Regions from separate parts of the Kurthia sp. Dielmo genome, predicted to be linked through region 1. Evidence: a T-box and tRNA genes for the amino acid it is inferred to sense, from the RefSeq annotation. Region 1 holds a T-box; the other regions hold tRNA genes.
What was found. A T-box is a leader RNA that pairs with one kind of tRNA and senses whether it is charged. The one in region 1 lies ahead of argS (arginine--tRNA ligase), so its partner is inferred to be a tRNA-Arg.
Positions count from the first base shown of each region.

Region 2: it encodes a tRNA-Arg, which carries the amino acid that the T-box ahead of argS (arginine--tRNA ligase) is inferred to sense. The anticodon was not compared.
Region 3: it encodes a tRNA-Arg, which carries the amino acid that the T-box ahead of argS (arginine--tRNA ligase) is inferred to sense. The anticodon was not compared.

Region 1 is NZ_HE578959.1:277,363-285,275, forward strand. It holds gene KTHG_RS12585 (SigB/SigF/SigG family RNA polymerase sigma factor) at 1-546, shown strand, start outside; gene argS (arginine--tRNA ligase) at 713-2,386, opposite strand; T-box leader at 2,424-2,637, opposite strand; gene KTHG_RS12595 (MDR family MFS transporter) at 2,867-4,057, shown strand; gene KTHG_RS12600 (YdhK family protein) at 4,078-4,632, opposite strand; gene KTHG_RS12605 (HAMP domain-containing sensor histidine kinase) at 4,683-5,720, opposite strand; gene KTHG_RS12610 (response regulator transcription factor) at 5,717-6,367, opposite strand; gene KTHG_RS12615 (hypothetical protein) at 6,475-6,708, opposite strand; gene KTHG_RS12620 (ornithine--oxo-acid transaminase) at 6,783-7,913, opposite strand, start outside.
Region 2 is NZ_HE578957.1:548,946-556,858, forward strand. It holds gene KTHG_RS21145 (hypothetical protein) at 1-130, opposite strand, end outside; gene KTHG_RS07630 (hypothetical protein) at 318-758, shown strand; gene KTHG_RS07635 (hypothetical protein) at 927-1,328, opposite strand; tRNA gene KTHG_RS07640 (tRNA-Arg) at 1,479-1,552, opposite strand; gene KTHG_RS07645 (YfcE family phosphodiesterase) at 1,633-2,127, opposite strand; gene KTHG_RS07650 (XTP/dITP diphosphatase) at 2,138-2,728, opposite strand; gene racE (glutamate racemase) at 2,818-3,612, opposite strand; gene KTHG_RS07660 (MarR family winged helix-turn-helix transcriptional regulator) at 3,623-4,066, opposite strand; gene KTHG_RS07665 (acyl-CoA thioesterase) at 4,141-4,590, opposite strand; gene sdhB (succinate dehydrogenase iron-sulfur subunit) at 4,722-5,489, opposite strand; gene sdhA (succinate dehydrogenase flavoprotein subunit) at 5,492-7,246, opposite strand; gene KTHG_RS07680 (succinate dehydrogenase cytochrome b558 subunit) at 7,306-7,913, opposite strand, start outside.
Region 3 is NZ_HE578958.1:133,218-141,130, reverse strand. It holds gene KTHG_RS09290 (MarR family winged helix-turn-helix transcriptional regulator) at 1-403, opposite strand, end outside; gene KTHG_RS09285 (transglutaminase-like domain-containing protein) at 521-1,096, shown strand; gene KTHG_RS09280 (metal-sensitive transcriptional regulator) at 1,323-1,625, shown strand; gene copZ (copper chaperone CopZ) at 1,638-1,844, shown strand; gene KTHG_RS09270 (heavy metal translocating P-type ATPase) at 1,926-4,328, shown strand; tRNA gene KTHG_RS09265 (tRNA-Arg) at 4,425-4,498, shown strand; gene KTHG_RS09260 (cold-shock protein) at 4,751-4,951, opposite strand; gene KTHG_RS09255 (CarD family transcriptional regulator) at 5,159-5,620, opposite strand; gene KTHG_RS09250 (hypothetical protein) at 5,984-6,268, shown strand; gene KTHG_RS09245 (hypothetical protein) at 6,321-6,575, opposite strand; gene KTHG_RS09240 (YjcQ family protein) at 6,743-7,030, shown strand; gene KTHG_RS21810 (DNA alkylation repair protein) at 7,114-7,488, shown strand; gene KTHG_RS21805 (DNA alkylation repair protein) at 7,433-7,801, shown strand; gene KTHG_RS09230 (hypothetical protein) at 7,842-7,913, opposite strand, start outside.

The DNA of each region.
Region 1 (7,913 bases):
ATCGCTGGGGAAATCAAACGTTATTTCCGAGACTGCACATGGGACGTACATGTGCCGCGCCGCGTCAAAGAATTTTATATGCATGTCAATAAAGCAGTGAATGAATTAAATGAACAATTACAGCGCTCGCCTAAAGTTTCAGAAATTGCGGAATATCTACAGGTAAAAGAGGATGTTGTATTAGAAACGATGGAACTAATGAGTGGCTATAACACATTATCTCTAGAAGCTCCTGTAGAAATGGGCACAACAGATGGTGCACCCTCTACATACAATGATTATCAAGGGATGATAGATGACAATTACGAGAAATTTGAAGATCATCTAGTGTTAAAACAGTCTTTAAATTATTTGACTGAGCAAGAACGAGAGATTGTTGAACTTTTATTCTTTAAAAACTGGACACAAACAGAAGTAGCGGATAAGTTTGGCGTGTCGCAAATGCATATTTCACGTATGCGTCGAAAAATCCTTTTAAAATTAAAAAATACAATTCGTGCGCATGATAATTTAGATATGCCACAGCGTTTTTCAAAAAATGCGTAGTATCAAAGAAAATCGCGTCTAAAAAAGAGTCTGGGACAAAACACGTCATTTTCTTTTTAAGCGTTCGCAACAAAAAAACCGGAACCGCGCCACAGCGTGATTCCGGTTTTTCGTATGTTCCTAGGAACGGGGATTTTTACACGTATGTCAAAGCTTCTTTTATACCCTACATATGCGCTGGTGCCTCAATACCTAAAAGATTTAAGCATTGCTCTAAAATAATAGACGCGGCATACAGCACGGTTAAGCGGTCCTGCTGCGTGTCATCCTGCGTTAAGACTTTTTGTTGACCATAGAATTTATTAATGGTGCGAGAAAGTTGTAAACTAAATTTAGCAATTTGAGAAGGGTCTGCCTGTGTATAGGCACGCGCAATCGTCGCTTCAAATGTTTCGAGCACTTTAATGAGCGGCCATAATGTATCATCGATTGCTTGAAGCGGAGTAGTATGTGCTTTAAAATCGGCTTTTTCAAGTAATGTATGAATACGTGCATTCGTATATTGCACGTATGGACCAGTCTCGCCTTCAAATGTTAGCATTTGCTCGATTGAAAATTCGATATCATTTAGACGGTCGTTTTTTAAATCATTGAATAATACGGCGCCGATACCAACTTGTTTGGCAACTACATCACTATTTTCAAGCGTTGGATTTTTTTCTAGAATGGTTTGCTTTGCAGCTTCCATTGTTTCATTCAATACATTTGCTAATAAGACAATTTTGCCCTTACGTGTCGACATTTTTTTGCCGTCTTTTAGCATCATACCAAATGGAATATGGGCAAATTTTGATGCGTCATAGCCCAGTTTATCAAGCACTTGGAACCATTGTTTGAAGTGTAGTGTTTGCTCGCCACCAACAACATAAAATAGTTTTTCAGGTGCGTAGTTTTCGAGACGATAAATGGCAGCAGCTAAGTCACGCGTTGCATAGAGTGTCGCGCCGTCTTTCTTTTTAATTAAGCAAGGAGGCAGGGTTTCACCTAAATCAACGACCTGTGCACCTTCTGAAGATGTTAGTAATTTTTTAGCTTCTAGCTCTTCTACGACGCGGTCCATTTTATCATTATAAAAGGCTTCGCCATTCGTTGAATTAAAATGAACGCCTAAAAGCTCATAAATTTCATTAAATTCGAGTAAGGAAGCTTCGCGGAATTCTTTCCAAAGCCCAAGTGCTTGTGCATCTCCGTCCTCAAGCGCTTTAAATGCCTGGCGTGCTTGCTCATCAAGTGTAGCATCTTTCTCCGCTTCCTCATGGAATTTTACATAAATCTTTAATAACTCTTGGATTGGCTGCTGACGAATTGCCTCAGGATTGCCCCATAAGCGATACGCAACGATTAATTTTCCAAACTGTGTACCCCAGTCTCCAAGATGGTTAATGCGAACCGCTTCATAACCCATTTTTTCTGCAATATTCGAAATTGCTTGCCCGATAACCGTTGAACGTAAATGCCCCATTGAGAAGGGTTTCGCGATATTTGGTGATGAATAGTCTACAACCACTTTTTTGCCATTCTTCGGTGCCGTCGCATAGGCAGCTCCCTCGCTCACAATTGCTGGAATAATCGTATTCGCGATAGGAAGCGGCTGTAAGAAGAAGTTCACATATGGGCCGTTTGCAACCACTTCTTTAATACGCACATCTTGCAATTTTTCTGCTAAATCCTTCGCAATGTGAACAGGAGATTGGCGTAGCTGTTTCGCTAAAATAAAACATGGAAAGGCAATGTCACCTAGTTCATCATGTTTTGGTTTTTCAAGTAATTGTTCGATTGTCGCTTGGTCAATGGCGTGATCAAGTGTGTCATGTAGTAATTGTGCAATCATTGTTTTCATTTTTTTCTCCTCCAATAAAAAAAGCCCTCGCCTCTATAAAAGAGACGAGAGCATAGATTCCCGTGGTACCACTCTAGTTGCCAAAATTTGGCCACTCATCATTGTTAACGAGGATTGCCCCGATACTTCCTACTACGTTTCAGAAGTTTTCTCCAAAGTGCGGTTCACCGTATGGATTTGTCTAGGCTTACACCAATTCCTAGCTCGCTTAACCCTCTCATATCGGCTACTCTCTTTTTCATCGAATTTGTCGAATCATTGAATTGTGTTCCATATTACTAGAAAAAAATACATTGTGCAATGTTTTTTTGAAAATAAAAAAACGCCCTTTCGGAACGTTTGTTCTGTTTTTGCCGCAGTTTAAATAAATTACGTATTATTCGATTTCTATTATTTTTAGTATACCTGATTGTAAAATATAAGTCTATTTTTTACTAGAAAAGCTCGGTATAGTAGACGATACAGTGAGGGGGAAAGCGCATGAAATGGAATAAAAATTTGAAAATTCGTCTTGTAGGAGAAGGGTTATTTAACCTATGCTACTGGATGTATTTCCCGTATATGGCCATTTATTTTAGCAGTCAATTTGGCGTACAGCTAGCAAGTATATTGATGATGATTCCACCGTTTGTGCAGCTATTCGGCCAATTGATCGGTGGGGTTATTGCCGACACACTTGGGCGACGAACAACGATGCTTATTGGTGCTAGTATTCAGGCAGTGATGTTTGCATTATTTGCGTTATCAACGGAAAACTGGCTTGATTATGTCGCCTATGTGTTGATTGGCATTGGCGGTGCACTTTATAGCCCCGCGAGTGACGCGATGGTTGCCGATTTAGTGCCAGACGAAGAGCGCAAGCACGTATTTGCGACATTTATTACCGTCAAAAATATTGGTGCGGTACTGGGCCCGGTAATCGGGGCCACGTTATTTTTCTCTTATCGCACATCTTTATTATGGGCCTGTACGCTTATTTTAAGTGTGTATCTACTCATTATTTTTATTGAAATGACCGAGACCTTACCAGGAAAAAGGCCCGCTAAAAAAATCACACGTAGCCTCCTAGAAAAGGCCGGCAATTATCGCCTGATTGTGCAAGACCGCGTATTTTTTCTCTATATTTTAGCTGGTGTGCTATCGATCTTTACCATTATGCAGCTCGACTTATTTATCGCTAAATACATCGTTGATGAAGTACCCGCACAGTGGCATTTAGATAGTCGTTCTATTCTAGGTCTTCTTTTAGGCATTAACGGTCTGATGTTTGTGGTGCTTATTTTACCGACAACACGCTTACTTAAAAATTGGCGGGACCGAGATGTGTTTATTTTATCCTGCCTACTAAACGGTGGTAGTTTATTTCTTATGAGTATAACAACCAATCTTGTGCTACTCATTGTACTCATTGTGACATTCACGCTGGGTGAAATTGTCCGCGCACCTGTCATCAATCATTTTGTTAGTAGACATGCACCAGAAGCGATGCGTGGCCAATATATGGGTGCTTCTAACATGCAATATACGATTGGTCGTATGTTGGCGCCTCTTATTTTTTTCGTATCCTCTCCTATACTAGCAGGAACAACGCTATTTATCGTATCAATAATAAGTATGATGCTTTATCTAAAAATTTCTCACTATCCGTACAAAGTAAAAGGATTGGAATAATCAATTCCAACCCTTTAATTTTAGTGAGCAGCTCGTAATTCATTTTCTGTTACCCATTTATGATTTTTAATCATTTGTCCATCTGCATCTTTATAATCGACCATATAAACGGTCGTTTTTTTAGCGGAATCAATTGTCGCTCTAGCACCGGCCATTCCTTCCATATGGTCAGCAGTTAGAGTTACTTTGTCACCCTTTTTATACGAAGTAGGGGAGGCTTTCTTGATTTCTTCATGAATGACCCATTTATGGTTTTTGACAGGTTCTTTTTTACCCGTAGTCGGCGTGTAAGTCACGCTATATACCGTAGTGTCGTACGCACCTGAGACAGTCGCTTGTTGTCCGTCCATACCAGGCATATGATGGGCCTCCATGATTACCTTACTACCTACTGAAAATTTAGGATTCTTTTCTTTTTTAACAGCATCCGGTGCTCCTTCACTTGACGAATGATTCATCGATTCATGATTCATATCATGTTGCTGTTTTGGCTGTTCTTCCGTCGTGTCAGCTTGTCCACATGCACTCAGACTTATTACTCCAATGATAGCTGTTGTCATAATCCATTTTCTCATGTATTCTCATCCTTTCTTTTGTTTCATTATAAAAAGAACTTATGTAGAACTTATGAAGAATGGCGAGGAAGATCAATTTGACAAGTCATGCCACCTATATCATTATTTTTCATCATAATGGTTCCTTGATGGGCTTCTACTAATGCTTTTGTAATCGTTAGTCCTAACCCTTTATTAGAAGAGGATGTACTACTAACATAGCGCGTAAATAGCTTTTCAGGAGTGGGTGAGCCACCACCTGTATCTGCGATAATAATACAAAGAGATTGCCCATTTTCCTTTGCATAACACTGAATACGTCCATCTGATTCGACAGCGTGAATGGCATTTTCAAAAATATTTTGTAAAATTTGTGTAAGTCGTTTTTCATCGACGAAGCCCTTTAAATGAGGTGCTACATCAATCGCTAACTCCATTTTTTTTGATAAACAAATCGGCGCATAAAGCATCGCCGTTTTTTCGATAATTGGTGCAATGAATTGGTTTTTTCGCTCAATAGTGAATTTCGGATCATTAATCACATTTAATTGATCTAGCTCTGCTACAAGACCAATCAATCGATCTAACTCCGCTGTACAATTTGATAAACGTGCTGGTGTTACTTCCCAAAGGCCATCTTCAAAAGCACTTAATTGACTTTTTAAAGTAGCCAATGGATTCCGTATTTCATGTGCCAGATTTTGAGTCATTTCATTTCGTGATTGCTCATACTGAGCGAGTGTTTTATCGAGTGTCTGTAGGGAACACCCCAATTGTCCGATTGCATCATTTGGCATAGAAGGTAAGGAGACATATCTTTCTCCTTTGACGAGCTTAAGCGCAAAAGCTTGAAGAATGTGCATTGGCTTGATAATCATTCGCGCTAATAAAAAACTCGCAATGCTAATTACTACGAAAAGAATGAGTAATGTCCAACTAGCTGTTTCTCGTAAAGCCATATCAAAATGGGCGAGGAGTGCGTCATTTTGACTAGAATCGAGCATTTGAAAATGCTTATGTGCTTTATGTAATAAGATATACATACTGATTATTAGCGTAGAAAATGTGAAAAGAGTCAACAGAATCGTTATTTTCACTACAAGTTTCATGAGAGATGACTCACTTCTTCTAATTTATACCCAATACCAAAAACAGTTTGAATGAGTGGGTAGTTTATTTTCTTCCGAATATTTTTTATATGCTGATCAATAACCCGTGGGTCTGTCTCTTCACTAAATAAATTTTCAATCATTTCATAACGACTAAATACTTTCGTTGGATTCTCAAGTAGTAATGTCATAATTTTCCCTTCATTTTCTGTCAACGTAACGGCTTCATCCGGTAAGGTAAGCAGTCGTGCTGTTGCTTCATAATTAATTGCACCCACTTGAAGATTCGCTGATTTCGGTAAAAGCCTTTTTGCACGTGCTACGATTTCTTTTGGATGAAAAGGTTTAATCACGTAATCGTCAGCTCCAATATGAAATCCATTGAGCTTATCTTCAATGCTAATTTTTGCGGTAAGCATAATGACAGGAATCGATGTTTCTAGCTTTAGATAGCGACAAATATCTTCACCACGCATATCGGGCAGCATTAAATCTAAAATAACTAAATCAACAACATGTTTTTCAAGTAAATCTAATGCCTGACTTCCTGTATGCGCTATAACTACATGCGCTGGTAATTTTTCAAAATACGTTTGTAAAACATCGGTAATAGGATGTTCGTCGTCAACAAGTAAAATGGTGTTCATTTTATACCCCCCGCCCCTTATTGTTGACTAATTAGAGCGAGGTTGCAAGAAACTTGCGACCAATCAAAAAAGATAGCATCTCTTTTTTTAGAAGAGAGCTATCTTTTTTAAAATCGTAAATGTTGCTTAGCTGCTTTTCGTGCCTCACGTTTTTCAATGGAACGCCAAATCGCCAAATACACCGGAATAAAAATAAGACTGAAAAGGGCGATGACACCGATTAAAAGTGGCACATTCGGTGCTTTAGCCATCGTGTTATAAAAATAAGCACCCACGAAAACGAGTACATAGATGATAAGAAGCCATAACCAAAACAACGCCTTCGTTGTGTAATTTCTCATAAAATCCCCCCTGCATGTAAGTGTACCATGAAGCGAACATACAAGGCATCTAACTTCTGGGGATATTTTGTTAATTAATTAAAGAGCGTTTTAATCTGCTCAAGCGCCCAGTCTAGCTCTTCTTTTGAAATCACAAGAGGTGGTGCAAAGCGGATAACGGTTGCATGCGTTTCCTTACATAATAAGCCCTTTTTCATCAGTGCCTCGCAGTAAGGACGCGCATCTGTGTGTAGCTCAATACCAATAAAGAGCCCTGTGCCACGAATTTCTTTAATAGCTGCATGGGTGATTGTTTCAAGTTGTTCCTTAAAGTACTGCCCGAGCTCAAGCGAACGCTGTACAAGGTTTTCCTCTTCAATGACTTCAAGAGAAGCAGTGGATACTGCACAAGCTAGTGGATTGCCGCCAAATGTTGAGCCGTGTGAGCCAGGGTTTAAGACGCCTAAAATATCATTATTCGCCACGACCGCAGAGATTGGCATCACACCGCCGCCTAATGCCTTCCCTAAAATAAGCATATCCGGCGTGACATCCTCCCATTCATAAGCGAATAATTTCCCCGTACGCGCAAGGCCTGTTTGGATTTCATCACAAATGAATAATACTTGATGTTTGCGACAAATTGCTTCTACTGCTTTTAAATAGCCTTTTGGTGGCATAATAATGCCCGCTTCCCCTTGAATGGGTTCAACGATAAACGCCGCCGTATTTGGCGTAATCGCTTGCTCGAGTGCCTCTGCGTCCCCGTAAGGCACGACCTTAAACCCTTCTAACATTGGCCCAAAGCCTCGCTTATACTCCTCCTCAGATGAGAGGGATAAGGCGCCCATTGTACGACCATGGAAATTGCCGATACAGCCAATAATTTCTGCTTTCCCTGCTTCCACACCTTTGACATCATATGCCCAGCGACGTGCCACTTTAATTGCGGACTCCACCGCTTCAGCGCCTGTATTCATCGGCAGCACCATATTTTTTCCGGTCATTTGTGTCACCTTTTCATACCACGGTGCCAATTGGTCATTATGGAAGGCACGTGATGTTAACGTGACCTTCTGTGCTTGGTCGACAAGCGCCTGAATAATTTTAGGGTGACGATGCCCTTGGTTGAGTGCCGAATAAGCCGATAGCATATCCATATACTTCGTGCCCTCCGGATCATATACCCAAACACCTTCGCCACGCTCAATCACGATTGGCAGTGG
Region 2 (7,913 bases), on a different contig from region 1:
GTTTCTTTTGTAAATATGCCTCACGTAATTGTGCAAGACGTTCTTGTTTATTGGACTGAGCCGGCTTGTTTTTTTCGTGGAACTTCGTTACTGCTGCCTGGCCTTTTGAATCTAATTGATATTTTCCCATTTTGGTTCACCTACTTTTTGTTAACGTAACCATACTACTATACATTATTTTCGTCGATTCGTGTAAAGAGAATGTTTGGAAAAAGATGCTACCTTATTTTTTCTTTTTAACCTCATCTTAACCTTTGGCCTATAGGATAGGTAGTAAGAAGTGGTAATCTACCACTAAAAATGAATGGAGGTTTACAATGAAAAAACGTTTAATTAGTAGTAGTATGGCTGTTGCTTTATTATTTACAGGTGCTGGACACTCGTCTGCAACTACAGTAACAACTGCAGCACAAACAAATTTATCAAGCTTGCAAGGTATGGATCTCGAGAACGCATTATTGGCCGTGCAAAGTCAGCGCGCAGGTTTATTGGAAGATCAACTAAAGAATCAGCTAGAACAGGTACAAGTACGAAATGCTGAGATTTCAAAACTTAATGAACGGTTAGCTACTTGTAAGAATGAAGAGGAAAGAGCATTGATTAAACAACAAATGGATACGCTAGCCAATTCGCAGCAAATGGATACGCTTCGTCTTCAAAGCTTATCAAATAAACGCAACGAAGCATTTGATACAATGACTAATTTCATTAAAAAAATGCAAGATAATCGTTCGTCTATCCTAACAAATATGCGCTAATAAATAAAACCTCCACCGTCGTTTGAATACGGTGGGGGTTTTCATGTTTATATATGGCTTTCTATCGTTTAAAATTCCGCTTCAATATGCTCAAAATATCATCGCAATTTAGCTTGAAATATTGAAAACCCTCTCCTAGTGATTTCATTCCTATTCTCGTATGTACTGTTAGTCACTCGTCTCAAGCAATTCTCTTGTCTTCCAGTCATATACTTTGTAATCCATTTCAAACTGATGATTGTGACTTACCGTAATCTCACAATAATATGGATTGGCCTCGCCATATGCGGGTAGCTCGGGTTTCCCCTTACTCCTAATTTCCTCGTCTAAATACACCATATCAAAATACGTTTTCGTCGTATGATGTCGCCCACTTTTAGCGGTATCAATCGTACATTTCCCCTCTAGCTTGTCATAGTCTTTTGCCACAATTGATTTTAAATCCGGTACCGTAAATACGAGTAGCCCGATTCCCACTACAAATAGCCCGAGCGTTTTTAAAATACTTAAAAACGGGAAAACCCGGTCCTTAACCATTATGATTAAAAGAAAGATACTGCCAGCCGCCATCACAATACCCACAAGCAATACAAGATAATAATCGATTATTCTCCACTTCCCTATGCCATATTCTCTTTATTTTATCATTTTCTAGAAAACAAAAAACGCATTAAATTCTTATCTAATAAGAATTTAATGCGTTTTTCGATGACACCTTGATGTCCCAGGAGGGATTCGAACCCCCGACCGACGCCTTAGAAGGGCGTTGCTCTATCCAGCTGAGCTACTGAGACGGTATTGCCTAATTCGATTAGGACAATACTTATTATATAGGACGTTTCTATAAGCGTCAATAAATTTTTTTAATATAGAATTAGAAATTAATTTTTGTAATGAGCTGATGTTGATCGTCTAAAAATGTAACGCTATAGCTATCGGCTGTTGTCTCAATAACCGCATAGCTTTTTTCTTTACGGCCACGTGGTGATTTGAGGCTACCAGGGTTTAAAAAGAGTGTGCCATCAACTAATTCAGCGCCTAAAGCATGCGAGTGACCAAATAAAACGATATTGGCACCAACCTCCTGTGCACGCATCGCAAGTGGTGTCAGTGTCGTTTTGACATTAAATAAATGACCATGTGTCATAAATACCGTCTTATCCTCGACATCGACCACTTCCTCTACTGGATAGTTCACATCATAATCACAGTTCCCGCGTACACGTTTACAATCTTTTATATGCACATCCTCATAAGCAAGCTCACTATCGCCACAATGGAAATAATACGCTGCATCTGGATGTGCTGCGATCACATCAGGAATAATTGCAGCATCTCCATGCGTATCACTTAATACGACAATCTTCATCGAATCCCTCCTATAATTTACCTGCTAATTTTTCTGTTAATAAACGCAGTGCATTGCCTCGGTGAGACACCTTGCCTTTTTCCTCTGCGCTTACTTGTGCTAATGTTTTGCCGAGCTCTGGCATGTAGAAAATCGGATCGTAGCCAAAGCCAGCCTCTCCTCGGCGTTCACGTAAGATTTGACCCTCACAGTAGCCTTTTACAGTCATCGTGTCCATCTCTGGACCTGTGATTGCTAGGCAGCATACGAAACGTGCTGTACGGTCCTTATCTGGCGTTTCTGAGAGCTTTTCAAGCACTTTATCGATATTCGCTTCATCATCATGGTCGCCTGCGTAACGTGCTGAATAAACGCCTGGTTCGCCGTTTAGTGCATCCACTTCTAAGCCACTATCATCGGCAATGACTAATTGCTGTAAATCTTTTGCTAGTGCCTCTGCTTTTAAAATGGCATTTTCCTCAAATGTTGTTCCTGTTTCCTCAATATCCATGCTTGGTGCGACATCAAATAGTGTTAATACATCATAGCCAAGTGGTTTAAAGATGGCTTCAAAATCATGTGCTTTCCCTTTGTTTTTTGTAGCGATAACGACTTGTTTCATAATTAATTCCCTCCATATGTAGAAAAGGAGCTGCCATGCAAAACCTTCTTCTGTTGAAGAAAAGCTCCTGCGGGACAGCCCCTTGTTTGTTATAACGTAATGCGCGCTGCATTCACGTCATCGATTGGTAGCCAGTTCGTTGCGATATCTTTAAAGATTGGCAATGAGCCTGTTGCAAAAAATCGATGTTGTGGTGCAGTTGTGGCACTTCGTTCGATACCTTTGAATTGTAGAATATCTAATGCTTGCTTCGCTGTCTCAGTAGCTGACGATACGATATGTACCTGGTCGCCAACTGCACGTTGAATCAAATCTTTAATAATTGGATAATGGGTACATCCTAAAATTAATGTGTCAAACTGATTTTTTTCTAATGGTTGTAATGTCTTTTTCACTAAGTCAAAAGCAAATTCACTTTCATACTCGCCACTTTCGACAAGTGGCACAAGCGGTGGACATGCAAGCGATGAAATTTTACTTGATGAATAAAGTGATGCTACGGCATTTTCATACGCCCCGCTTTTCACTGTACCCGCTGTTGCGATAACTGCGATATCATGTGTTTTCGTCGCCTTGATTGCGGCTTGTGCACCTGCATTGATGACACCGATGATTGGAATGTTGCTATGTTTTTGTAGACTTTCTAATGCTACGCATGTTGCCGTATTGCATGCAATGACAAGCATTTTTATACCCATCTCTTCCAGTTTATTCGCCATTTGCCATGTAAATTTCACGACTTCTTTAGGCGTTCTTGGACCGTATGGGCAGCGCGCTGTATCACCGATATAGTAAATCTCTTCATTAGGTAAATAGTGAAGCATTTCTTTTACAACGGTTAAGCCACCAACACCTGAATCAATAACTCCAATTGGAGCATTCACGTTAACCGCCTCATTCCTCTTTCATTTCTTGATACATTCGTAAGAGGAGTGTTGAAAGAACCTCCACTTCCGAATCGTCAAAATCTTTAACAACGTCTTGTAAATAGCCTTGTCGCTTTTCAACAACCTCCGTAATAATTTGTTTACCCTTTTCCAACAAATGTACACGGACCACACGACGATCTTTCGTATCGCGAGAACGAATGACTAATTCTTTCTGTTCCATACGATCGACTAAATCAGTTGTTGTACTAAACGCTAAATACATTTTAGTAGAAAGTTCGCCAATTGTCATGTCCCCAAGTTCATCTAACCACTGAAGCGCGATAAATTGTGGTGGCGTAATTGTATAATTACTCAAAATTTCGCGACCTTTTTGTTTAATGTTTCCGGCGATATGTCGCAAACTTTTTTCGACACTTAAAATATTTTCAGTTAACTCGTCATGCGGCATTAAAATCACTCCCGTAAAGTATATATAACCTCTATTTTGACTTTAAATGCCTTAATAAGCAAGTCATTTCTGAATTATTTAACTGTTCCGGCAAGTGACTCTAATTGCTCATTATTGAACGCTATAGATTTCCCTGTATTTTTATTCATTTGTACGACTGTGCTTGTGCCTGTAAAAATAATTTCTTGCCTCTTCAGTGCAACATAATGCATATCAATCGATGAGCGACCAACACGTGCTATTTTCACACCAACCTTTAACACATCGTTGTAGTAGGCCTGTTGCACATAGTCACAATGAAGATTTGCCATGACCGGCACACCGAAGACACCTGGCTCAAGCTCTTGTGCCATTAAGCCGCTATTTTCCATATACGCTGTACGTACCTGCTCAAAATAAATAAACGGTACGGTATTATTCATATGACCAAATAAATCTGTTTCACAAAAACGTACTTTAATATCCTCGAAATAATAAAAATCAGCCAACCATGTTTGTACATCTTCAATATATGCTGGTAACATGTAAATCCCCCTAAATAAATGAATAGTTGTTCATTCTCATATTTTACCAACTTTTTCTCGTAATTGCACATATTTTCTTTTTACAAACAAAAAAGCCACCCGCAGAAGCGAGTGGCTTTTGTTCAATATTCTTAGTCGACCATGTGGTCAGAACCGAAGAAGTTTTTGAACATTTGAACTGTTGCAGCACGGTTAAGTGAAGCAATAGAAGTTGTTAAAGGAATACCTTTAGGACATGCTTGAACACAGTTTTGAGAGTTACCGCAGTTAGCAAGACCGCCGTCTCCCATAATAGCGTTTAAGCGTTCGTCTTTCACCATTGCACCAGTTGGGTGAGTGTTGAATAAACGAACTTGTGATAAAGGAGCTGGACCCATGAATGAAGAGCCAGAGTTTACGTTAGGGCATGACTCTAAGCAAACACCACAAGTCATACATTTTGATAACTCATAAGCCCATTCACGTTTACGTTCTGGTAAACGAGGACCTTCACCTAAATCGTACGTACCATCGATTGGAACCCAAGCTTTAACTTTTTTAAGTGAGTCGAACATGCGTGAACGGTCAACTTGTAAGTCACGGATAATTGGGAATGTGCTCATTGGTTCGATTGTAAGTGGTTGTTGTAATTGGTCAACAAGAGCTGAACATGATTGACGTGGACGGCCATTGATAACCATTGAACATGCGCCACAAACTTCTTCTAAACAGTTCATGTTCCATGCTACTGGAGTAGTTTTTTTACCGCTTGTAGTTACTGGGTTCTCACGAATTTTCATAAGAACAGAGATAACGTTCATATTTGGGCGGTAAGGAACTTCGAATTCTTCCCAACGAGTCGATGCCTCTGGACTATCTTGACGTTTTACTTTAACAGTAATTGTTTTTTGTTCTGCCATGATTAGTGAGCACCTCCTGTGTAGTCACGTTTACGAGGTTTGATCATAGAGCAATCAACTTCTTCGTAAGTGATAATTGGATCAAATGACGGTGTGAATTCAGCAATTGTTGTTTTTAAGAAGTTCTCATCGTCACGTTCAGGGAATTCAGGTTTGTAGTGAGCACCACGAGATTCATCACGTAGTAACGCACCTTTTGTAATTACGTTTGCAAGCGCAAGCATGTTACGTAATTGACGAGTAAATTGAACACCTTGGTTAGACCATTTAGCTGTATCATTTACGTTGATGTTGTTCCAACGTTCTTTGAATTCAGCTAATTTTTCAAGTGTTTCTTGTAATTGTTTGTTGTAACGAACAACTGTTACGTTGTTTGTCATTAATTCACCAAGCTCTTTGTGAAGAAGGTAAGCATTTTCGTTACCTTTATCCATTGAGATAACTTCATTCCATTTAGCTTGTTCTTCGCGAACTGCATCATCATAAATTTTAGATGGAAGGTCTTCAACGTGTTTGTCTAAACCTTTAATGTAGTTAACTGCGTTTGGACCAGCTACAGTACCACCGTAGATAGCTGAAAGTAATGAGTTAGCGCCAAGACGGTTACCACCGTGTTGAGAGTAATCACATTCACCTGCAGCGAAGCAACCAGGGATTGTTGTATGTTGATCGTAATCTACATATAAACCACCCATAGAATAGTGAACTGCTGGGAAGATTTTCATTGGTACTTTATGAGGATCATCACCTACGAATTTTTGGTAGATTTCAATAATACCACCAAGTTTAACATCTAATTCGTGTGGATCTTTGTGAGATAAGTCAAGGTATACAACGTTTTCACCGTTAATACCTAATTTTTGGTTGATACATACGTCGAAGATTTCACGAGTCGCAACATCACGAGGTACTAAGTTACCGTACGCAGGATATTTTTCTTCTAAGAAGTACCAAGGTTTACCGTCTTTATAAGTCCAGATACGGCCACCTTCACCACGAGCAGATTCTGACATTAGACGTAATTTGTCATCGCCAGGGATTGCTGTTGGGTGGATTTGAATCATTTCACCGTTTGCGTATTTAGCACCTTGTTGGTACACGATAGATGCTGCAGAACCAGTGTTGATCATTGAGTTTGTTGATTTACCGAAGATGATACCAGGGCCACCAGTTGCCATAACAACTGCGTCACCACGGAATGCACGGATTTCGTGAGTTGCAAGGTCTTGTGCTTTAATACCTTTACATACGCCTTGTTCATCTAAGATTAGGCCTAGGAATTCCCAGCCTTCGAATTTTGTAACTAAGCCTTCTACTTCCCATTTACGTACTTGTTCGTCAAGTGCGTATAGAAGTTGTTGACCAGTTGTTGCACCAGCGAACGCTGTACGGTGATGCATTGTACCGCCGAAACGACGGAAATCTAAAAGACCTTCTGGTGTACGGTTGAACATAACGCCCATACGGTCTAGTAAGTGGATGATACCAGGTGCTGCTTCACACATTGCTTTTACTGGTGGTTGGTTTGCTAAGAAGTCACCGCCATAAACAGTATCATCAAAGTGGATCCAAGGTGAGTCCCCTTCACCTTTAGTATTAACGGCACCATTCATTCCGCCTTGCGCACATACAGAGTGTGAACGCTTAACCGGAACTAATGAGAATAATTCTACTTCTGTGCCCATTTCAGCAGCTTTCATTGTAGTCATTAAGCCGGCTAAACCGCCGCCAACAACTAGAAGTTTGCTTTTCGCCATGTTTTTTCTCACTCCTCGTTCAAATAGTAGTTAGCGTTTTCAATAAATTAGCTTATCGATTAAACGAAAGCTAAAATTGCCATTACGCCTACTACAGATAGCAATACAAAGAAAATCATTGTTACCCAAGTTGCAACTTTTTGAGATTGTTTAGATTGTGTAATACCCCAGCTAACTAAGAATGACCAGATACCGTTAGATAAGTGGAATGTAGCTGCGATGATACCAACAATGTAGAATGCTAACATTGCTGGGTTTGATACGATGTCAGCCATCATATCGTAGTTAACTTCAGCATCTGCAAGCGTTTTTTGTAAACGTGTTTGCCAGATATGCCAAGCAATGAAAATTACTAAGAAAATACCTGATAAACGTTGTAACATGAAGAACCAGTTACGTGTTGTACCAAAACGTTTTAGATTTGATTTTGCAGTAAATGCAATATATACACCATAGAATGCATGGAACATTAATGGAATATAAATTACAACCCATTCTAAAACTAATAAGAATGGCATTTTTTCAACTAAGCCTGCTGCTTCGTTGAAAGCTTCTACACCTTTAGTAGCTTGGAAGTTGACTAATAAATGGAACACTAAAAACAGACCTACAGGAATTAAACCAAGTAGTGAATGTAGTCGACGCCAATAAAACTCTTTTTCTTTCG
Region 3 (7,913 bases), on a different contig from region 1:
GAATTTGATTTAATGTCTCAATAAACATTTGTTGCTGTTCAGCATCAATACCTGTCATTGATTCCATTTCAAATCGGTCGACATATGTACGAACTTCAGCATACATCTTGCGCCCTTCATCTGTGATGAGTAATCGCTTTTTGCGCTTATCTTCATGAGAAGGCTCAACACGTGCATAGCCTATCGACACTAAGTTTTTCATAATACGTGTCACATTTGGTTTTTCAATCCCTAATAATTTAGCGATTTCGACGGATGTTAATTGATCATCCAGAATTAAGTAATAAAGAACGGACCAATCTGAGCGATGAATGCCTTGTTGTTGTAAAATAGCATTTAATTGTGCCTCAAATGTGCGGTTCGTTAAAACAAGCTCATGATAGAGCGTCTGAAACATATGCATATTGTCACCTCATAAAAAAGTAGTTAACAAGATTAACTATTTTGTAGAACGTTTTTAATCATAAGAGATAAACCAATGTTTGTCAATACGCTATACTGACAAAAAGGGGGAAGTGAAATGAAAGAATTTTTAGAGGCAACAGCCATTATTGATTATGATGCACCCGTAATTCAGCAACTTGTAGCACAGTTATTTCATCAAGAGGATAGTGATGTTCAAAAAGCACAGAAGGCCTTTGTATATGTACGTGATAGCATTGCGCATACATGGGATATTCAATCGAATCGTGTCACTTGCTGCGCATCAGATGTTTTCGTGTATAAGGAAGGCTTTTGCTATGCAAAATCACATTTACTAGCAGCGATACTACGTTCGCAAGGAATACCCACAGGCTTTTGCTATCAAAAATTACTGCTATTTGAAACACCGGAGCAGGGCTATTGTTTACATGGCCTAAATGCAATTTATTTAGAAAATCGCTGGATACGGGTTGATGCACGGGGGAATAAACAAGGTGTTGATGCACAGTTTTCACTTGAACGTGAGCAGTTGGCTTTTACTGTGAATTCAGCGCTTGGTGAATGGGATGATAAAACAGTTTATTCAGAGCCAAATGAGGGAGTAATTCGAGCATTAAGTAAAAACAAGGATGCTAAAAAATTGTATGTATCTGGATTACCGGTGAATTTATAAATACTATACAGGGGTATATGAAGTAATAATTATAAAAATATAAAGTTATAAAAACTTGTTTTTTTAGCATTTATATTATTTTTTATGGATAAATTATAATATTTTTTAATATACCTATATAAGGTATAGATATATTGATTGAAAAATTATAAAATCTTAATAATTTACATACCCCCTTTAGGTATGGTAGACTGAAGGTGTAAATAACAGAAGGAGGATGAGGCGCATGGAACCTGAAATGATATCATGTCGAAAAAGCCACCATCCGGAAAAAGTAAAAAAAGATTTAACGGTCCGCTTGAATCGTGCGGAAGGTCAAATCAGAGGAATCAAACGCATGATTGAAGAAGATACGTATTGTGATGATGTAATTACACAACTTGCAGCAACCCAATCAGCTTTAAACAGTGTGGCTAAAATTTTACTCGAAGGTCATTTAAAAGGTTGTGTGGTTGATCGCTTAAATGAAGGCGATGACGAAGTATTGGATGAGTTACTCGTAACATTCCAAAAATTAATGCGAAAATAGGAGGCAATTCAAATGGAAAATGTAACATTAAATGTACAAGGTATGTCATGTGGACATTGCGTGAAAGCAGTAGAAAGTAGCGTAGGGGAATTAAACGGTGTAGATTCAGTAAACGTTAATTTAGAAGCGGGTCAAGTAGCTATCGCATTTGATTCAGCAGCCGTTACATTAGATACAATTAAAGAAACAATCGACGACCAAGGTTATGATGTTGTTTAAATAAGATAGGAGAGTGGAATGTCCTCTCCTTTTTATTTTCAAAATTATATACCCCTTATAGGTATGAGGAAGGTGGAAGAAATGACACAACAACTAAAAGAAAGTAATCTTCAAATATCAGGTATGACGTGTGCAGCCTGTGCTACGCGGATTGAAAAAGGTTTAAAAAAATTAGATGGTGTGGAAGATGCAAATGTAAATCTAGCGATTGAACGTTCAACCGTCCATTATGATCCGGAGAAAATAACAGAAGAAGATTTTGAAAAGAAAATTGAAGCGCTTGGCTATGGTGTTGTTAAAGAAAAACAAGAGTTTGATATTACCGGCATGACATGTGCAGCTTGTTCGGCACGTATCGAAAAGGTACTAAATAAAATGGATGGTGTATCAGTAGCAAATGTCAATTTGGCACTTGAACGGGCAACGGTAGAGTTTAATCCAAGTAAAGTGTCTACTGCAGATATTATTGCGCGCGTTGAAAAAATTGGTTACGGTGCGCATAAACACCAAGATGAGGCAGCTGTTGATTACCGAGAGCAAGCAATTAAAAAGCAACAATGGAAATTTATCGCGGCAGCAATACTATCATTACCACTTCTTTGGACGATGGTAGGGCATTTCTCCTTTACACAATGGATGTACGTACCTGATTTATTTATGAATCCGTGGTTTCAATTTACGTTAGCAACCATTGTTCAATTTGCGATAGGCTATCAATTTTATGTAGGGGCATATAAAGCACTTCGAAATGGTAGTGCGAATATGGATGTCTTAGTTGTACTTGGGACATCTGCTGCATATTTCTATAGTGTTTATGAAGTGTTAACGATGCATGGAAATCATATGCCGCATTTGTATTTTGAAACGAGTGCAGTATTAATTACATTAATTCTGCTTGGTAAATTATTTGAAGCAAAGGCAAAAGGCCGCTCATCTGAAGCAATCAAAAAATTGATGGGACTACAAGCGAAAACAGCGATTGTTGTCCGACAAGGCGAAGAACTTGAGATTCCATTAGAAGAAGTTGTTGTTGGCGATACAATTATCGTGCGACCAGGTGAAAAAATTCCTGTAGATGGGCAGGTGCTCGAGGGACATACAACGATTGATGAATCGATGTTAACAGGTGAAAGTATGCCAGTTGATAAAACACAGGGCGACGAGTTATTTGGCGCCACAATTAATAAAAATGGTGCGATTAAAATGACCGCAACGAAAGTTGGACGTGATACAGCACTCGCACAAATTATTAAAGTCGTTGAAGATGCACAAGGTACAAAAGCACCAATCCAACGTCTAGCTGATAAAATTTCAGGTATTTTTGTACCGATTGTTGTCGGCATTGCGATTATCACCTTTATTGTATGGTATTTCTTTGTACAGCCAGGTGATTTTGTGCAAGCATTAGAAGTATTAATTGCGGTACTTGTTATTGCTTGTCCATGTGCACTCGGTCTAGCAACACCAACATCGATTATGGCTGGTTCTGGACGTGCTGCTGAATATGGTATTTTATTCAAAGGTGGCGAATATCTCGAGCAAACGGGAGCGATTGATACGGTCGTCGTTGATAAAACGGGTACTGTCACAAATGGGGAGCCAGTTTTAACAGATGTGGTGACAACATTACCTGAAGCAGAATTTTTAGCATATGTGGCAAGTGCCGAACGAAAGTCAGAGCATCCTTTAGCACAAGCCATTGTGAATGGTGTGAAGGAGCGCGGCATCTCGTTATATGAGCCGCAATATTTTGAAGCAGTGCCAGGATACGGTGTGCAATCAACAATTAATGCGAAAGCGACGGTTGTTGGGACAGTTAAATTAATGGAGCAGTACGGCATTGATGTATCATTCGCACTTTCGCAAAAGCAAGCGTTTGAAAAGCAAGGGAAGACGGCTATGCTTGTGGCAATTGATGGTGAATATGCTGGCTTAATTGCTGTAGCAGATACTGTAAAAGATACGTCAAAAGAAGCGGTAGAGCGATTACATCAAATGGGTCTTGATGTGATTATGATGACAGGTGATAATGAAGCAACTGCACAAGCGATTGCGGGTGAGGTTGGTATTAAGCAAGTAATTGCAGGTGTTTTACCAGAAGGCAAAGCAAATGAAATTGAAAAATTACAACAGCAAGGCAAAAAAGTAGCGATGGTAGGCGATGGTATCAATGACGCGCCGGCCCTTGCAACGGCAACGATTGGTATGGCGATTGGTACGGGAACAGATATTGCAATGGAAGCGGCCGATATTACATTAATTCGCGGGGATCTAAATAGTATTGCAGATGCCATCTTGATGAGTAAAAAAACAATGACAAACATCAAACAAAATTTATTTTGGGCATTTGGCTATAATACATTAGGTATTCCAATTGCGGCACTTGGATTATTAGCACCATGGGTAGCAGGTGCGGCAATGGCATTTAGTTCTGTATCGGTTGTATTAAATGCACTGAGATTACAGCGTGTGAAATTAAAATAATGAAATAAAAACAGAAATTGTGTTGACGATTTCTGTTTTTTTTGCATGCCTTTTTATTTTTGTGAAATAATGCTATAATAGAAGACGTAATTTTACGTCCTTGTAGCTCAGTAGGATAGAGCAACTCCCTCCTAAGGAGTAGGTCGCAAGTTCGATTCTTGTCAAGGACATTCCAAATCAAATAAGACATTACTATATGAAGCACTTTCAATTTTTTCTATATTACAGGTTGTGTACCGTAATAATGAATAGAATGAGTTGAAGGTGTTTTTTTGACGAGGAAAAAGAGTAGGCTGATAGTAAAGAAGTTAGGTAGCTTATATCTTTTAAATGTTTTTTGCTAGTAGTACTATATTTCACGATAAAGTTATATAAAAAAAGCACCCTGTAAACAGGATGCTTTTGAAATCGTTAACTAAAAATTAAAGTTTTACGATGTTAGCAGCTTGAGGTCCGCGTTGGCCTTCTTCTACTTCGAATTCTACTTTTTGACCTTCTTCTAAAGATTTGAAACCTTCGCCTTGGATAGCTGAGAAGTGAGCGAATACGTCAGAACCGCCTTCAACTTCGATGAAACCGAAACCTTTGTCTGCGTTAAACCATTTTACTGTACCTTGTGTCATTTAAATGACCTCCATTTAATTATATTTAATAAGATTATAATTCCTCAAAAAGAAAAAATTCACATATTACAAAAAATACTAAATCAATCACTAGTACGCTTTGTAATAGGTGAATTAATTATTATCTTGTAAATTTCTTATTAAATATAGTATAAAGGAAAATATTACATTTGTCTACTATATTAATACATCTATAAAAAAATTAAATTAACTAAAAATATTTAATTGATCTTCTGTAATGCCTTTGATTAATTTTAGTTCACTACGTAAAAATTTCTGTGCATGATCTAGCATTTCTTTTTCACTTGTATTTAATGCTTTTTCTTTTTTTAAACGGCTTAAGTCGCGTACAACTTCAGCACAATCTTGCATACTACCAGTTTTTACTTTAGTTGTATTTAATGTATAGCGTTGTTTCCATGGTAGTACTTCTTCAGACTGCTCGTGCTGAAATACTTGGATAATATGATTTAATTCTACAATATCTGTAACGGGACGGATATTTGAACTTAGTATTTTATCTTTAGGTATTGTAATTTGCATATTACTGATAGCCATTTCAATAACATAATATAATTGTTTTTGTCCTGATATTTCTTTTTCTTCTACTGCTTTTATTGTACCCGCACCTTGCATTGGATAAATGATGTTTTCACCAATTTGAAACATCGAATCCACCTCCGTTTATAGTCATCTATTTCATAATAACATTTAAACGTAATTTTATCAAATTTTTAATGATAGCATAAAGTTATTTTTCGTGTCAAATTATTTCTATTAAAAAATCATTGATAATAATATGGATAGAAAAAATAAGACAATTATAATAATAATTTATTAAAAATAACCTCTTATATTTTAAAATAATGCGACTTTAGAATGGATGTTCAGCGTTGTACAAATGACAGGAATTTGTTATATTCAATACAAAGTGAATACGTTGGTTTTAAAAAATATTGAATTTAGTTTATAGGTAAGTAAATAGGGTATATGGGATTGTTGGAATAGAGAAAATCAGAGGGTGAAGCTACGATGGAATTTAGTGCAAATGATGTTTATTTAACGTGCGTATTACAAAATTATGAAAATGCAATCAATCTACATATGAAGCGCTTGTCTGATTATGAGCAAAGCATTGCAGGCTATGAGCAAGATTTAAAAGAATTTAGTCTTGAAGAGCAACAAATGAATGCGGAAGCAAAAACCATTTATATTGAGTTGCAACTGTTATTAGAAGAGATGCGTGTAGATGCGGCGACATTAAAGCGTCATATTAATGAATGCCAGCAAAAGATTGAGCGTTTGAAACAAATATAATGATGAAAAGCAGGTAACATGTGGGGGCATGTTACTTGCTTTTTTCATACGATTAAATCGAACCGATAGATAAACCAATAATGAAATACAATGTTGTAATAAATCCAGCAAAGAGTAACCATAAAACTAAAAACGAACGCTTGCCTTTAATAAATACGTAAAGACTAACGCCGAAAGCTAAAAATGAAGCAGTAATACCCCAAAAATCCCACACATAGCCATTCGGTATGAGATAAAGGCTTTTTGTTAAAAAGAATAGTAGAAATAAGCTATGATAACAAAAAATACCCCATAGTAATCCATTCATAGACCCTGCCTCCTTTTATTTTCACTATATAAAAGAAGTACAAATGTGTCAAAAATGTGTACATATTGGTTTTAGATTTATTTGTTTTGGGAAAAGATAAACAAAGCCGAGATATGAAATGATTCGTATACCCGACTTAAATGAGTAATTGGTATGGAGGGATTTTTATGAATTTAGAACGTTTACAATATAGTTTTATTAAAGAATTAGAGCGCAAAAACACAAAAATTTGTGCTGCTGATTATGGTGTTGACGTTGCAAAATTTCAACATTTTGTATATCAGCTACAAAAAGATGGCTATATTAGCAACGTACATTTAGCTCCAGAGGGTGGCTTAGATTTGAAAAAAGCAGAAATTACTTATACGGGAATGAAATACTTAGCAGAGCATTTTGAGTGGATTATGCCTTATCGTGATGCGGTTGACCGAAAAGTTTGGATTGCACAATCATAATTATAGATTATTCACGCGGTGCAACGAGCATCGCGTTTTTTTTAGTTTCACCGTATAATGAATGGACGAAGGAGAGATGAACGATGTCGATTCATGAACGTCTAAAGGCAGTGCAAGAGCCATCTTACCGAGAATTTACAAAAAAATTAATTCCGAATGAGCCAGATATTTTAGGTGTGCGTATTCCTGTGCTTCGCCAGCTAGCAAAAGAAATTATAAAAGATGAGCCACTTACTTTTTTAGCAGAAGTAGAAAATCGCTATTTTGAAGAAACACAGCTAGAAGGCTTTGTTATTGGCATGATGAAAATGCCTGCAGAGGAACGGATTCCTTATGTGGAGGCATTTATTCCAAAAATTCGCAATTGGTCGGTATGTGATGGCTTTTGCTCAGCACTAAAAGATGCAAAAAAATCAAGCGCTTTACTGGCCACTTGTGGAAAAGTATGCCGCAAGTGATAAAGCGTATGATCAACGTTTTGCAGCGGTGATGATGCTCAATTATTATATTAATGACGACTACACCGAAAAAAGTTTAGCGCTATTAGATACGCTGAAGCATGATGATTATTATGTTCGTATGGGTGTCGCATGGTCAGTGTCCATGTTCTTTATTCGAAAACCGATTGAAACGATGCCATATTTACAGCAGAATACATTGGATGACTGGACGTATAATAAGGCTTTATCGAAAATTACAGAGTCGCTTCGTGTATCGAAGGAAACGAAAGATCGTATTCGCGCAATGAAGCGTAAAAAGAAAGTGCAATAAAAAGAACCTCTTCTGTGTAATGGAAGAGGTTCTTTTTTAGTTAAAAATCAATCGTCATATGGACACGAACAACTGATAAAATACCACATACTGCGACTGGAAATCCACAAAA